Regions from separate parts of the Pseudomonas sp. LjRoot71 genome, predicted to be linked through region 3. Evidence: predicted binding sites of a transcription regulator. Region 3 holds the regulator's gene; each other region holds the start of a gene.
The links. The regulator sigma-54, encoded in region 3, starts transcription at its own class of promoters, with help from an activator protein. The targets are predictions, from matches to a motif close to ANTGGCATNNANNTTGCTNT.

Region 1: a site for sigma-54 is predicted at 1,929-1,948, ahead of ACSQ17_RS14260 (pilin). Genes of this name have one in related genera too.
Region 2: a site for sigma-54 is predicted at 2,093-2,112, ahead of flgB (flagellar basal body rod protein FlgB). Genes of this name have one in related genera too.

Annotation. Positions count from the first base shown of each region.
Region 1 is NZ_CAXURA020000001.1:3,031,204-3,036,100, forward strand. It holds gene ACSQ17_RS14250 (type II secretion system F family protein) at 1-63, opposite strand, end outside; gene pilB (type IV-A pilus assembly ATPase PilB) at 67-1,770, opposite strand; gene ACSQ17_RS14260 (pilin) at 1,993-2,499, shown strand; gene ACSQ17_RS14265 (Wzy polymerase domain-containing protein) at 2,561-4,216, shown strand; gene nadC (carboxylating nicotinate-nucleotide diphosphorylase) at 4,305-4,897, opposite strand, start outside.
Region 2 is NZ_CAXURA020000001.1:3,594,612-3,599,508, forward strand. It holds gene ACSQ17_RS16855 (molybdopterin oxidoreductase family protein) at 1-353, shown strand, start outside; gene grxD (Grx4 family monothiol glutaredoxin) at 473-799, shown strand; gene bfr (bacterioferritin) at 919-1,389, opposite strand; gene ACSQ17_RS16870 (bacterioferritin-associated ferredoxin) at 1,604-1,822, opposite strand; gene flgB (flagellar basal body rod protein FlgB) at 2,161-2,568, shown strand; gene flgC (flagellar basal body rod protein FlgC) at 2,584-3,027, shown strand; gene flgD (flagellar hook assembly protein FlgD) at 3,053-3,721, shown strand; gene flgE (flagellar hook protein FlgE) at 3,765-4,897, shown strand, end outside.
Region 3 is NZ_CAXURA020000001.1:1,228,250-1,233,146, reverse strand. It holds gene rapZ (RNase adapter RapZ) at 1-523, opposite strand, end outside; gene ptsN (PTS IIA-like nitrogen regulatory protein PtsN) at 526-999, opposite strand; gene hpf (ribosome hibernation-promoting factor, HPF/YfiA family) at 1,015-1,323, opposite strand; gene ACSQ17_RS05820 (RNA polymerase factor sigma-54) at 1,517-3,031, opposite strand; gene lptB (LPS export ABC transporter ATP-binding protein) at 3,170-3,895, opposite strand; gene lptA (lipopolysaccharide transport periplasmic protein LptA) at 3,898-4,440, opposite strand; gene lptC (LPS export ABC transporter periplasmic protein LptC) at 4,427-4,897, opposite strand, start outside.

The sequences.
Region 1 (4,897 bases), 1.8 Mb from region 3:
GGAGCCTTTTTTATCAGTACCTTCCCACGCAAAGGTGCTGGTCTTTATCTCTTTAACGGCCATCGGTTAGTCCTTAGTCACGCGGTTCACTTCTGCGAGGCTTGTCACGCCTTGCATGGCTTTCAGCAGCGCTGAAGTACGCAGGTCATTAAAGCCGTCTTTACGCATCTGCTCGGAAATATCAATAGAGTTGCCTTCCTCCATGATAATCCGTTGCAGGGCCGGCGTGTTTTTAACCACTTCATAAATCCCGACACGCCCCTTGTATCCGCCATTGCAATTTTCGCAGCCGACAGGTTCATAAATCTTGAAGGTGCCAATCTTGTTTTCCGGGAAGCCTTCCTCAAGCAACGTTTCCCGTGGCACCTGTATCTCTTTCTTGCAATGATTGCAGAGTTTGCGGGCCAGACGCTGCGCGATGATCAGGTTGACCGAGGTGGCAATGTTGAATGAAGGAACACCCATGTTGCGAAGTCGGGTTAGGGTTTCTGCCGCGCTATTGGTGTGCAGCGTCGACATTACCATGTGACCTGTCTGTGCAGCCTTGATGGCGATAGAGGCGGTATCAAGGTCACGGATTTCGCCAACCATGATGATGTCTGGATCCTGGCGCAGAAATGACTTCAGTGCTGCAGTAAAGTCCATGCCCTGTTTCGGGTTAACGTTGACCTGGTTGATGCCTTCCAAGTTGATCTCAACAGGGTCTTCGGCGGTTGAAATGTTCACATCCACGGTGTTTAGGATGTTTAATCCTGTGTAGAGTGATACGGTCTTGCCTGAGCCGGTTGGACCGGTAACCAGAATCATGCCTTGGGGTTGCTTTAGGGCAGACATGTAGAGTTCTTTCTGCGACTCCTCGTAGCCAAGCGCATCAATGCCCATCTGTGCGCTTGATGAGTCCAGAATCCGCATCACGATCTTTTCGCCCCACAGCGTGGGGCAGGTGCTGACACGAAAATCGATCGATTTGCTTTTGGATATACGCATTTTGATGCGGCCATCCTGTGGTTTGCGTCTTTCTGAAATATCCAAACCAGCCATGACCTTTAGGCGTGCGGATATACGTGGAGAGAGTTGTATCGGCGGGCGTGCGATCTCATGCAGTATCCCGTCTGTGCGAAAGCGGACACGGTAGGCTTTTTCATAAGGTTCGAAATGCAGGTCGGACGAGCCGCCTTTAATAGCATCCAGCAGCATTTTGTTTACAAAGCGCACCACCGGGGCGTCATCGGCGGCATTGCCCTCGCCTTTGTCTTGAGTGTCGTCATTGACGGCTTCAACATCCAAACCATCAAGGTCAATATCGCCCAGGTCTTCCATGCCGCTTGAGGCTGAGTCGAAGAATTTCTCTATCGCCTCGCCAAGCTTGTCATCCTCTACCAGGATGGCTTCGGTATTCATCCCTGTACTGAACTGAATGTCAGTGACCGCTTGATGGTTGGTGGGGTCTGATACCGCAATAAACAGCTTATTGCCGCGTCGCCATAGCGGTAGTACGCGATGTTGGCGAACGAGCTTCTCCGTTATCAAATCCTTGGGCTGGCTTTCTTTATCGATTGAGTTGAGGTCAACGAATGAAACGCCAAACTGATCGGATGCGAGTTCGGCCAGTACGCGACTTTTTACAAGCTTGTTCTGCACGAGATAGGTGACCAGTGACAGCTTGTTGCGCTGGGCTTGGCTTTGCGCCTGCTGGGCGGTTTTCTCGTCCAGCAATTCAGCCAGAACCATCTGGCGGGCAAGGCCGGTAAGCGACACGGTATCGTTCATTGCGGGCTCCATAACAATCCCAGCCTTATAGCCTAGTTGATTTGTTTGTGCCAAACGCAATGCTGGTGGGTGACAAAAAATGGCAGTTAGTGCCCGCTGATTTGGATGTTTTGTGCGCCGCTGTGCATGCCGAGCTTGCACGGTGGTGGCTCTGTGGAGTTGGCATGAAGGATGCTTTGCTTGGGTTAGGTCGTTGACCTGAACATAACTAGGAGATGCTTTATGAAAGCTCAAATGCAAAAAGGCTTTACCCTGATCGAGCTGATGATCGTGGTTGCGATTATCGGTATTCTGGCTGCTGTTGCACTGCCTGCTTATCAGGATTACACCAAGAAAGCTAAGATGTCTGAAGTGACCTTGGCTGCCAGTTCTTGCCGTACAACAGTAACTGAGAAATATCAAACTCTTAGCAGTGGTCCTGGTGCAGGTAATTGGGGTTGTGAAAGCTCTGCTGGTACAACTCAGTATGTGCGTGAGATTGCTACAACTGCAGATGGTGCGGTTCGTGTAACCATTCGTAACCTTGATAGTACTGTTAATGGTGGGTATGTTTACCTTGAGCCAATGGACGGTGCAGCTACCCCTGCGCCACTCACTGTTGCGAGCATTGGCAATGCTATCAGTAGCTGGCGTTGTGGTGGTAATAACGCAGCTGTTCAAAAAGTGTTGCCGGGTTCCTGCAACCACGATTACAGCACGGCTCCAACTGGTACCTTTACCGCTCAGTAATTTTGGGTAAAAAAAAGGCAGCGTACGCTGCCTTTTTTTATTGGGGTGATGAGTTTTAATTATGAATAAGGGATTTGCTAGTCAGGGTTCGGCTGTTTGTGTTTTTTTCTTTTTTTTATTTGTTGCGTTATTTGCCCCTAATCATTATCAGCCTTGGTTTAATTTTTACAGTGAGTATGTGGCTTTTCTTGGTTTGTTTTTCTTTTGGGTTTTGGCTCGTAGAGATGACCTGGTAGTAGGGTTTCCGGTTTGTTTGATTTTTGTTTTGTTGTTGGTTGTGTGGGGGCAGTACTTTTCAACCATTATCTATTCTGTTGAAACAGCATGGTTGGTGAGTTTCTATCTGTTGTCAGCTGTTTTGGCCTTTATGCTGGGGCGTCAGGCGGGAGTGATTTATTTTGGCGCGGTTGGTTTTCTAGCGCTTGGTGTAATCTCTTCAGGTATTGCGCTTGGGCAGTGGTTTGATACGTGGGAAACTATTTGGGTGTTGACGCCGGGTGCCGGTGCACGCGCCACGGCAAATATAGGTCAGGCTAACCATCTAGTCACTCTTCTTGGGCTTGGGCTGGTGTCGGCGCTATGGCTGAATTACAAACGATGCATATCTGGATGGATGCTTGCCGTGGTCACGGTCTGGCTTGTTGTGGGTATGGTTTTAGCTGCATCAAGGATGGCGTTGCTGCAGTATGTATTGATCGGCGTGCTCTGGTTTTATTGGGGTGGCCTTAGAGGCGGTTTGGTTTTTTTTGCTTATCTTTTGGGTGGTCTGGTGCTCGTTTTGGGGGCCGCTTGGCAGGCTGATTTGGCTGCTGAATTTTATTTAATTGAGCCTGGTTCTGCCGTTGGTGTTTATGACCGCTTTACAAGTACGGAGCGGTTGCATATATGGTGGCAGTTGATACAAGCGTCGTGGGATAAAGGCGGGCTAGGTTACGGATGGGGGCAGGTGGCCGCAGCGCAAGTTGATTATGCATTGGCGTATCCGGTGGCAATGTTTACCTTGCATTCTCATAGTATTATCGTAGATATGCTTGTGTGGAATGGGATCTATGTAGGCGTTATTGTAGTCGTGTTGTTTGGCGTATGGCTGATAAAGACGTTCTGGTGTGTGCGTGATCTGGATTCAGCTTTTGCTGCGCTCTGTGTTGCAGTTATCGGGGTTCATGCTCTTCTTGAGTATCCTCTGGAGTATTCTTACTTTCTGATTCCGTTCTTTCTTTATCTTGGCTATCTTGGAGGAAAGGATTGTAAGCTCAGGTTTGTACCTTTTTTGGGGGTGATTGCTGCTTTTTGTTTTTTCCTTGTAGTTGTTTGGCGTGACTATCGGGTTTTGGAGGTTGACTTCCGAAACCTACGTTTTGAGATGGCGCGTGTCGGCGTTACAGAATACTCTTCGCCGGATAATTCGTATTTCTTCTTGACGGGTATGAGTTCGTTTATTGATTTTATGAGAATGCAATTGCCGGGTAGCCTTGATGAAAGAGCCGCTGAGGCCGAGCGACTTGTCTACAGTTACCCCTATGTGCCTGCATTTTATCGCTATATTCTGATTCTGGTAGAACAGGGTGATTTCGATAAAGCAGCCGAGATGCTCGAAAGAATGAGGTCCATGCATGGCGATCAGAATTATGCGGGCGCTATTGAATCTCTCCAGCAGGGCGCTCAAAACGATAGCTCTTTACGAGCATTTCTGGAGTTCATTAACTCGAGCAAGTAAGGCTATATCGACGTAACGTATTGTGTGGGTTGAGCGCAGTGATAGAATCACTGCTAGGCGGCTAAAACGCAAAACGCGTTTGCAGGCGCTAAAGGCTTAGCCGCATCGACAAATCGACCGCCTTTACATCCTTGGTCAGTGTGCCAATCGACACATAATCCACTCCAGTTTCAGCAATTGCCCGCAAGGTATTTTCGTTTACCCCGCCCGAGGCTTCCAGTTTTGCCTGGCCTTGGGTGAGGGCGACGGCTTGGCGCATTTCGTCCAGGCTTAGCTCGTCCAGCATGATGATGTCGGCCCCGGCATCCAGTGCCTGGCGCAGTTCTTCCAGACTTTCTACTTCAACCTCCACTGGCTTGCCTGGGGCGATCTTGTGGGCGGCGGTTACGGCTTGGGCGATACCGCCGCAGGCGGCGATATGGTTTTCCTTAATAAGGAAGGCGTCATACAGGCCGATGCGGTGGTTGTGGCAGCCGCCCTGGGTGACGGCGTACTTTTGTGCCAGGCGTAGGCCTGGCAGGGTTTTACGGGTGTCGAGCAGTTTGACGGCGGTACCTTGCACCAGGTCGGCATAGTGCTGGCAGCGGGTGGCGACGGCGGAGAGGGTTTGCAGAAAGTTCAGCGCGCTGCGTTCGCCGCTGAGCAGGGCGCGAGCGGGGCCTTCCAGCTCAAACAGCACTT
Region 2 (4,897 bases), 2.4 Mb from region 3:
GCAATAACTCCTGGATGCACAACTATCATCGCCTGGTAAAAGGCAAACCCCGTCATCAGTTGCTGATGCATCCGGTGGACCTGAGTCAGCGTGGGCTGAGCGATGGCCAGTTGGTGCGGGTGCGCTCGCGGGTGGGGGTGATTGAGGTAGAAGTGGCCGCCAGCGATGAAATGATGGCCGGGGTGGTCAGCCTGCCACACGGCTGGGGGCACGCCCGACCGGGCGTACATATGGCGATTGCCAGCGAGCAACCGGGGGCCAGCGCCAATGACCTGACCGATGAGCGGCAGCTTGATGCCTTGTCCGGCAATGCGGCGCTAAATGGGGTGCCTGTGCAGGTGTTTGCGGCCTGAGCAGGGATATTCGGCGTGTGGAAAGTGGCTTGGAAGGCCGAGCATTGCGCTCGGCTTTTCGCTACAATGCCGCCACCGTGCCGACCCGTGAGTCGGGAAGTTAAGTCCTGAGGTGCCCAATGGATATCATCGAAACCATCAAAGAGCAGATCGCCAACAATACCGTTCTGCTGTACATGAAAGGCTCGCCGAACGCTCCGCAGTGCGGCTTTTCCTCCAAGGCTGCGCAGGTTGTGATGGCCTGTGGCGAAAAGTTCGCCTATGTCGACATTCTGCAAAACCCGGAAATCCGCGCCAATCTGCCGAAATATGCCAACTGGCCAACCTTTCCACAGCTGTGGGTCGGTGGTGAACTGGTCGGCGGCAGCGACATCCTGGTGGAAATGTTCGAGAAGGGTGAGCTGCAAACCCTGATCAAGGACGCAGCACAGAAGGCCGGTGCCTGAGCCGTTAGCTGTCCTGAAAAACCCCGCGCTGGCGGGGTTTTTTGTGTCTGTTGAGCCGCGCATTAAATAAAAACGGGAGCCCATGGGCTCCCGTTTTCAGTTGTGCGCATGGGCGACGGTTATTCGTCCATCTGCGACTGCAGGTAGTTTTGCAGGCCTACTGCTTCGATCAGGCTGAGCTGGGTTTCCAGCCAGTCGATGTGGTCTTCTTCGGAGCAGAGGATTTCTTCAAGCAGTTCGCGGCTGGCGTAGTCGCCGATGCTTTCGCAGTAGGCAATCGCTGCTTTCAGATCAATATGCGCCTTGTGTTCGATCTTCAGGTCGCACTCAAGCATTTCCTTGGTGTTTTCACCGATCAGGATCTTGCCGAGGTCTTGCAGGTTGGGCAGACCTTCGAGAAACAGGATGCGCTTGATCAGCTTGTCCGCATGCTTCATCTCATCGATGGACTCGTGATACTCGTGCTCGCCGAGTTTCTTCAGGCCCCAGTCCTCGTACATGCGCGCGTGCAGGAAGTACTGGTTGATCGCGACCAGCTCGTTACCGAGGATCTTGTTCAGATGCTGGATGACTTTCTTGTCGCCTTTCATATCTGCGCCTGCCTTGCAAGGTGAGTTAGCTCCAAATTCTGGGCCGATGATTTTCGGCTGTCAAACCTAAGTAGTTGAATCCAAAGCTAAAATTAATATGAATGCGAATGTTTAAGTTCTGCATCTTGGCGCTAAGGTATTGAATTAAAGGTATAAAAAATGGCCGGCCATAAAAAAACCGGACGCGAGGTCCGGTTTCTAAATGCTGATCAAGTCAGGCGGCGACGAAGCTTGCCGGGTAGGCGAGGGCTGCCTGGCTGCTCTGCACTTCACTGAGGGTTTCACGTACAACCTGCTTGGCCAGGCAAGCACATTTGCCGCACTGGCTGGCGACGCCAAGGGTGGCCCGTACATCACGGTAGCTGCAGCAGCCTTCGTAGATGGCTTCGCGAATCTGACCGTCAGTTACACCTTCGCAGAGACAGACGTACATGATTGAGGCTCGTAGCAGGCAGTTAAGATGCGAAAGATACTAATGTTAATGAGAATGCTTGTCAAAACTGAATGTGATTGTCTGATGAGTGGTGTGTTGGTGTCTGCGATATCTCCTTAAACAGTCAGCATTGTGTGTTGTACACGGAAGGTGGCAACGACCGCGGAGCCGTTGCCGCTTTACTTGCCAGAAGGCGGAAAGCCTTTGCCGCTTTGCCGCTAAAAGGGCTGTTATATTTATATAAAGTATTGAAATATAAGCAAAAAATAAAATGGCACACGCCTTGCTTATGGTCTTGCACGGAAAACAGCAACGCCAACTGGCAAAGGTTTCTGACCATGAGCATCAGCTTCGATCGGGCACTCGGTATTCACGAACAGGCACTGGGCTTTCGCGCTCAGCGTGCCGAAGTGTTGGCCAACAACATCGCCAACGCCGATACGCCGCATTACAAGGCGCGTGATCTTGAATTCGCCAGCGTGCTGGCCGAGCAGAGTGCCAAGAGCCAGCGTGGCCAGGTCAGCCTGAACCGCACCAACAGCCAGCATATCCCGGCCGATGGTGTGGCGATGGGCGACGCCAGCCTGGCGTACCGCACGCCGCTGCATCCATCGATTGATCAGAACACCGTTGACCTGCAGATCGAGCAGTCCAACTACGCCGAGAACTCGGTGCAGTTCCAGGCCAGCTTCACCTTTCTCAACAGTAAGTTCAAAGGGCTGGTCAACGCCCTGCGCGGCGAATAACAGGAGCCTGATGCCATGTCACTTGCCAGTGTTTTCAATATCGCCGGAATGGGGATGAGCGCGCAGAGCACTCGTTTGAACACCATCTCCAGCAACATTGCCAACGCCGAGACGGTTTCCTCGAGCATTGACCAGACCTACCGCGCACGCCATCCGGTGTTTGCCACGGTGTTCCAGTCGGCGCAGGGCGGTGACCGTGGTTCGTTGTTTGCCGATCAGGACAATGCCGGGGTAGGCGTTCAGGTGCTCGGTGTGGTCGAGGACCAGAGCACCCTGATGCCGCGCTACGAGCCGAACCATCCATCTGCGGATGAAAACGGCTACGTCTACTACCCCAACGTCAATGTGGTGGAAGAGATGGCGGACATGATCTCTGCCAGCCGGGCCTTCCAGACCAACACCGAAATGATGAACACCGCCAAGCAGATGATGCAGCGCGTGCTGACCCTCGGTCAGTAAGCCAGCGGATAAGGAGCGCAGACCTATGAGCACTGTTGGCGATGTAGCCGGTTCGGTACTGGATAAATACCAGATCAAGAACGAGACCAAGACGAACAAGGACCTCGGTAAGAATGAGTTTCTCAACCTGTTGGTGGCCCAGTTGAATAACCAGAACCCCCTGGAGCCACAAGGCAATGGTGAGTTTATCGCCCAGCTGGCGCAGTTCAGTCAGGTGGAGGGAATCGAGAAGTTGAACACCAGCATGGGCTCGCTGCTCACCGGTTATCAGTCTTCCCAAGCGTTGCAAGCCTCATCCCTGGTTGGGCGCAAGGTCATCATCCCGAGCGAAAAAGCGGTGGTTGATACCAGTGAAAGCTTCAAGGCCAGCCTGGTGCTGCCGGCCAGCAGCAGTAACGTCTACGTCAACATTTATGACAAGGCTGGCGCGGCAGTAGGGCGAGTCAACCTGGGTGAGCAGGCTGCCGGCAATGTCAGCTTTATCTGGGATGGCAAGGATGCCAGCGGCAATCTGTTGCCGCCTGGCACCTACAAGTTCGAAGCGCAGGCTACCTACGCCGATGGCACCAAGGGCCTCTACACCTTGCTGCCGGCCAACGTCGACAGTGTGACCCTGGGCGGCAAAGAGTTGATGTTGAACCTGGCAGGGCTCGGCAGTGTGCCGATGTCGCAAGTGCAGGTCATTGGTCAGTAACTAACAGGTTTTAACCGCCGGTTGCCCGGCAAAGGAGTCTTCCATGGCGTTCAATATCGGTCTTAGTGGTCTGCGTGCCGCGACCAGTGACCTCAACGTGACCGGCAACAACATCGCCAACGCCGGCACTGCAGGCTTCAAACAGTCGCGGGCCGAGTTTGCCGATGTGTATGCAGCCTCGGTGCTGGGCACCGGTAAAAACCCCCAGGGCAGTGGGGTGCTGCTGGGCGATGTGTCGCAGCTGTTCAACCAGGGCAACATCAACTACACGCAGAACGCGCTGGATCTGGCGATCAACGGCAACGGCTTCTTCCAGACCAGCAATAACGGCGATATCAGCTATACCCGTGCGGGCTACTTCGGTACGGATCGTGACGGTTTTATGGTCAACAACTTTGGCTATCGCCTGCAAGGCTATGCCGTTGACGCCGCCGGCAACCTGCAAAATGGTGTGGTCAGTGACCTGCGTATTGAAACGGCCAGTCAGGCGCCGTTGCCAACCAGCAACCTGGACCAGACCTTCAACCTCAATTCGAACAATATCGTGCCGACCACGACGCCGTTCAACCCGGCGGACCCGACGACTTACAACTCGTCGACCTCGACCAACATTTATGACACCCAGGGTAACTCCCACGTATTCACCCAGTATTTCCTCAAGACCGGGCCGAACACCTGGCAAATGAATGTGCTGATCGATGGGCGCAACCCGGATGACCCGACGCTGACCACACCGTCTTCAGTTGATCTGCAGTTCACTGCGGCGGGGCAGCTGGATGTGGCGGCGTTGATTGCGTCGACGCCTACCGGTTTCACAGTTGGAGCCGATGGCACCATCGACCTGACCACCTGGGTACCGGGTGCGCCGGATAACTCGGTGCCGCCGGTGTGGGGCCCCAACGGTGCTGATGCCAGTGCCACTGGGGTGAATATCGACCTGCGACAGTCGACCCAGTTTGCCAGCAACTTTGCGGTCAACCGCGTCAGCCAGGACGGTTACACCACCGGCCAACTGGCAGGCCTGGAAATTGACGACACCGGGGTGATCTTCGCGCGCTACACCAACGGCCAGTCAAAGGTGCAGGGGCAGGTGATTCTGGCCAACTTTGCCAACGTGCAAGGCCTGACGCCAGTGGGCAAGACCGCATGGGTACAGTCCTTCGAGTCCGGTGAGCC
Region 3 (4,897 bases):
TGAAACCAAAGGACTCGATCAGGAACGCGGTGCCCGGCTCAGGCTGGTTGAGCAGGCGCAGCTTGAGGCTGTCGCGCAGCTGGTACAGGTTGAGGTGGGTGGTGTCGATCTTCAGGTCGGCCAGGTCGATGATCGGGCCGAGCAGCAGGCTTTCATCGGCAATGGCTTCTGCCAGTGAGCGTGTTTCGTTGGTCAGTGGGTGACGCCGACGGGTTTCCGAGAAACGCTTGAGCAGGGTTTCTTCATCGGCATCCAGATAAAGCACGTCACACTGAATGTGGCGGGCGCGCACTTCATCGAGCAGTTCGGGAAAGCGCTTGAGCTGACTGGGCAGGTTGCGTGCATCAATGGAGACGGCGACCAGCGGGTGCAACAGTTCGGTGTGCAGCAAGGCGCGTTCGGCCAGCTCAGGCAAGAGCCCGGCCGGCAGGTTGTCGATGCAGTAAAAACCGTTGTCCTCAAGTACATCGAGGGCGGTGCTCTTCCCGGAGCCGGAGCGACCGCTAACGATGATCAGGCGCATGCTCAGGCTCGATTGAGTTGGCTTTGTACGTCCACCACCACCTGATACAGCGCCTCGCTGCTCTCGGCCTGACGCAGGCGAGTGCGCACATCACTGCGGTCAAGCATGCTGGCGATCTGGCGGAGCAGTTCAAGGTGGGCGTCAGTGGCGGCTTCAGGGACCAGCAGGACAAACAGCAGGTCCACTGGTGCGCCGTCAATGGCGTCGAAATCGACTGCTGCATCCAGGCGCAGCAGGGCGCTGATCGGTGCGCTGCAACCGGCCAGGCGGCAGTGCGGAATGGCAATGCCATTGCCGAAACCGGTCGAGCCGAGCTTCTCGCGGGCAATCAGGCTTTCGAAGATGTCTTGGCCGTCCAGGTCAGGCAGCTCGCGCGCCACCAGGTTGGCAATCTGTTCGAGAACACGTTTTTTGCTGCCTCCCGGCACGTTCACCAGGGAACGGCCGGGGGTCAGGATGGTTTCAAGTTGGATCATAGGAGATAGACGAGGTCAGCGGGCCATTGCGCCCTGTTGACGTTCGAGCTGTTTTTCCTTGTGTTTGATGAGTTGTCGATCGAGTTTGTCAGTCAGTAAATCGATGGCGGCGTACATGTCGTCGTGCTCGGCATTGGCGACCACTTCGCCGCCTGCTATGTGCAGGGTCGCTTCGATTTTCTGCTTGAGTTTCTCGACCTCCATGATGACTTGCACGTTGGTAATCTTGTCGAAGTGGCGCTCCAATCGTGCGAGTTTTTCGACGATGTAGTCGCGCAGGGCGTCGGTCACATCCAGCTGATGTCCACTGATGTTGACTTGCATACCGCTTTCTCCTTGTTGCCGTGTGTAAGAGGCAGGCAAGAGGCCTGCCGCCGGAACACTGTGGCGTGGAAGACTCTGACAGAACGAGCCTGGCACGGGCGCTGATTGCTTAGTTGCAGTATGGCTGCTTTTGCGAAAAGGCGTGGCCTGGAGTGTTCGGTCAGTGCGATCTGTCTTCCTTTTTCGTACCGCCCTAGATCAATCGTTTGCGCTCGCTGGAAGGCGCTATTCCGAGGGATTCACGGTACTTGGCGACCGTGCGGCGGGCTACTTGAATGCCCTGTGCCTCCAGTAAACCAGCGATCTTGCTGTCACTCAACGGCTTTTTCGCATTTTCCGCGGCGACCAGTTTTTTGATGATGGCGCGGATCGCAGTGGACGAGCATTCGCCGCCTTCGGAGGTGCTGACGTGGCTGGAAAAGAAATATTTCAGCTCGTAAATACCGCGTGGCGTGTGCATGAATTTCTGCGTGGTCACCCGCGAAATGGTCGACTCATGCATGCCCACGGCTTCGGCAATATCGTGCAGCACCAGGGGTTTCATCGCCTCGTCACCGTAGTCGAGGAAGCCGCGCTGGTGCTCGACAATCTGCGTGGCGACCTTCATCAGGGTTTCGTTGCGGCTTTGCAGGCTCTTGATGAACCAGCGCGCTTCCTGCAGCTGGTTGCGCATAAACGTGTTGTCGGCGCTGGAGTCGGCACGTTTGACGAAACCGGCATATTGCGCGTTGACCCGCAGGCGCGGCATGGCTTCCTGGTTCAGCTCCACCAGCCAGCGCTCGTTGTGCTTGCGCACGATCACGTCGGGCACCACGTATTCCGGTTCGCTGGACTCGATCTGCGAACCTGGGCGCGGGTTGAGACTTTGGATCAGTTCGATGACCTGGCGCAGCTCGTCTTCCTTGAGCTTCATGCGGCGCATCAGTTGGCTGTAGTCGCGGCTGCCGAGCAGGTCGAGGTAGTCACTGGCCAGGCGCTGGGCTTCGTTCAGCCAGGGGGTTTTGGCGGGCAGCTGACGCAGTTGCAGAAGCAGGCATTCGCCCAGGTTGCGTGCAGCAATACCGGCCGGTTCGAACTGCTGGATGCGGTGCAGTACGGCTTCGACTTCGTCGAGTTCGATATCCAGTTCCGGGTCGAAGGCGTCGACCACTTCTTCCAGGGTTTCTTCGAGATAGCCTTGGTCGTTGATGCAGTCGATCAGGGTGACACCGATCAGGCGGTCTTTGTCGGACATCACTGCCAGATTGAGTTGCCAGAGCAGGTGGCTCTGCAGGCTTTCACCGCTGGAGGTGCGGGTGGTGAAATCCCACTCGTCGTCCTCGCTGGCACTGCTGGGCAGGCTGCTGGCGCTGGTCTGGTAGATGTCTTCCCAGGCGGTATCAACCGGCAGCTCGTTGGGGATACGTTCGCCCCAGTCGCCTTCTTCCAGGTTGTCCACGGTCTGCGTGGTTTCCTGAAAGTTGCTCTCCTGGTAGGGCGTTTCCTGCTGTTCACTGGAGCTGGCGCTTTCTGCGCCATCGGCCATGGGGTCCGAGTTGTCGAAGTCATCGCCATCTTCCTGGCGTTCGAGCATCGGGTTGGACTCCAGGGCCTCCTGAATCTCTTGTTGCAGATCCAGGGTCGACAGTTGGAGTAGGCGGATGGCCTGTTGCAGCTGCGGCGTCATCGTCAGCTGCTGGCCCATCTTCAGGACTAGCGATGGTTTCATTGCAGACCTTATTTACCGGCGTCTGTGCGCAATCCACTACAGGACGCCTCTAAAAAGCGCCACTAGGAAGCAAATTATATGCCTGACTTTAAGGGTTTTGCCTAGCCTTGGCTGCAGTCGGCCTGAGAAAAGCTGTGGTTACAGCCTGAACTCATGGCCCAGATACACTTCTTTCACCGTCTGGTTGGCCAGAATGGTTTCGGCATCACCTTCGGCAATCAGTTGACCATCACTGACGATATAGGCGGTTTCGCAGATGTCCAGCGTCTCGCGTACGTTGTGGTCGGTGATCAGTACACCGATGCCCTTGGCCTTGAGGTGATGGATGATCTGCTTGATGTCGCCCACGGAAATCGGGTCGACACCTGCAAAGGGTTCGTCGAGCAGGATGAACTTGGGATTGGTGGCCAAGGCGCGAGCGATTTCCACGCGGCGACGTTCACCGCCGGACAAGCTCATGCCGAGGTTGTCGCGGATGTGAGTGATGTGAAATTCCTGCAGCAGCCCTTCAAGCTCCTGCTGACGAGCGCTGGCGTTGAGGTCCTTGCGGGTCTCCAGGATGGCCATGATGTTGTCGGCCACGCTGAGTTTGCGAAAGATCGAGGCTTCCTGTGGCAGGTAGCCGATACCGGCACGGGCACGGCCGTGCATCGGTTGGTGGCTGACGTCCAGGTCGTCGATCAGTACGCGGCCTTGGTCGGCTTGCACCAGGCCGACGATCATGTAGAAACAGGTGGTTTTGCCGGCACCGTTAGGGCCGAGCAGGCCGACGATCTGGCCGCTGTCGATGTTCAGGCTGACGTCGCGCACGACCTGGCGGCCTTTGTAGCTTTTGGCCAGGTGTTGGGCTTTCAATGTGGCCATTATTACTGCGCCTGCTTGTCGGCTGGTTTGTTCTTGGGCTGGATCACCATGTCGATGCGCGGTCGTGGTGCAGTGACATTGCTGCCTGTTGCACGGCCGGCGTTGACGATCTGACGCTGGGTGTCATAGACGATCTTCTCGCCTTCGAAGGTATTACCTTCCTGAATCACCTTGGCCTGGTCGATCAGCACTACGCGATCATTGCTCATGAAATACTGGATGGTCAGGCCGTAGGCCTTGACGATCTGCTTGTCGGTAGATGGCAGTTGCTCGTAGTAGGCGGGCTTGCCTACCGAAGTGAAGACTTCAACCTCACCCTGGGCGTTCTGGGTGACGGTCACGGTGTCGCCGGTAACCTTCATGGTGCCCTGGGTGATCACGACATCGCCGCGATAGACCGCAACGCCCTGTTTGTCATCGAGCTCGGCGCTGTCGGCCTGGATGCGGATCGGCTGCTCGCGATCGGATGGCAGAGCCCAGGCGCTGACACTTCCAAGTGCGGCACTGAGGCTGAGTAGTAGGGGGAGGGTATTAACGAGCCTCATGCTGACCTCTTACGTTGGACAGCAGGAGCATCCTGCCGTCATTCATGTACGCTTTCATTCCTTGTGCCGTGGTCACCCCATTGGCCGCGTCGATTCTAACGGCTTGCTGGGTCTGCGCATATTCCTTCTCGGGGAATACGGTCAGGCGGCTGGTGGTAAGAATGGTCGGGCGGCCTTTGGCGTCGGTGCGCTCGACGCGCACCTTGTCGATCAATTCGACTTCGCTGCCACCTGGCGACACTTCGCCGCGTTCGCTGCGAATCTTCCAGGGCAGCTCGGTGCCGCGGAACAGGTTCATGTTCGGTGCGCTCATCAGTGTGATGTCGCTGGCCTTGATGTGTTCGACCTTGTCGGCGGCCATCTCGTAGTGCAGTTTGCCGTCAGCCTGGTATTGCACGGTATAGGTGTTGTTGGCATAGAAGTCGATGGCATTGTCGGCGGCCGCTGTTTGCGGCTG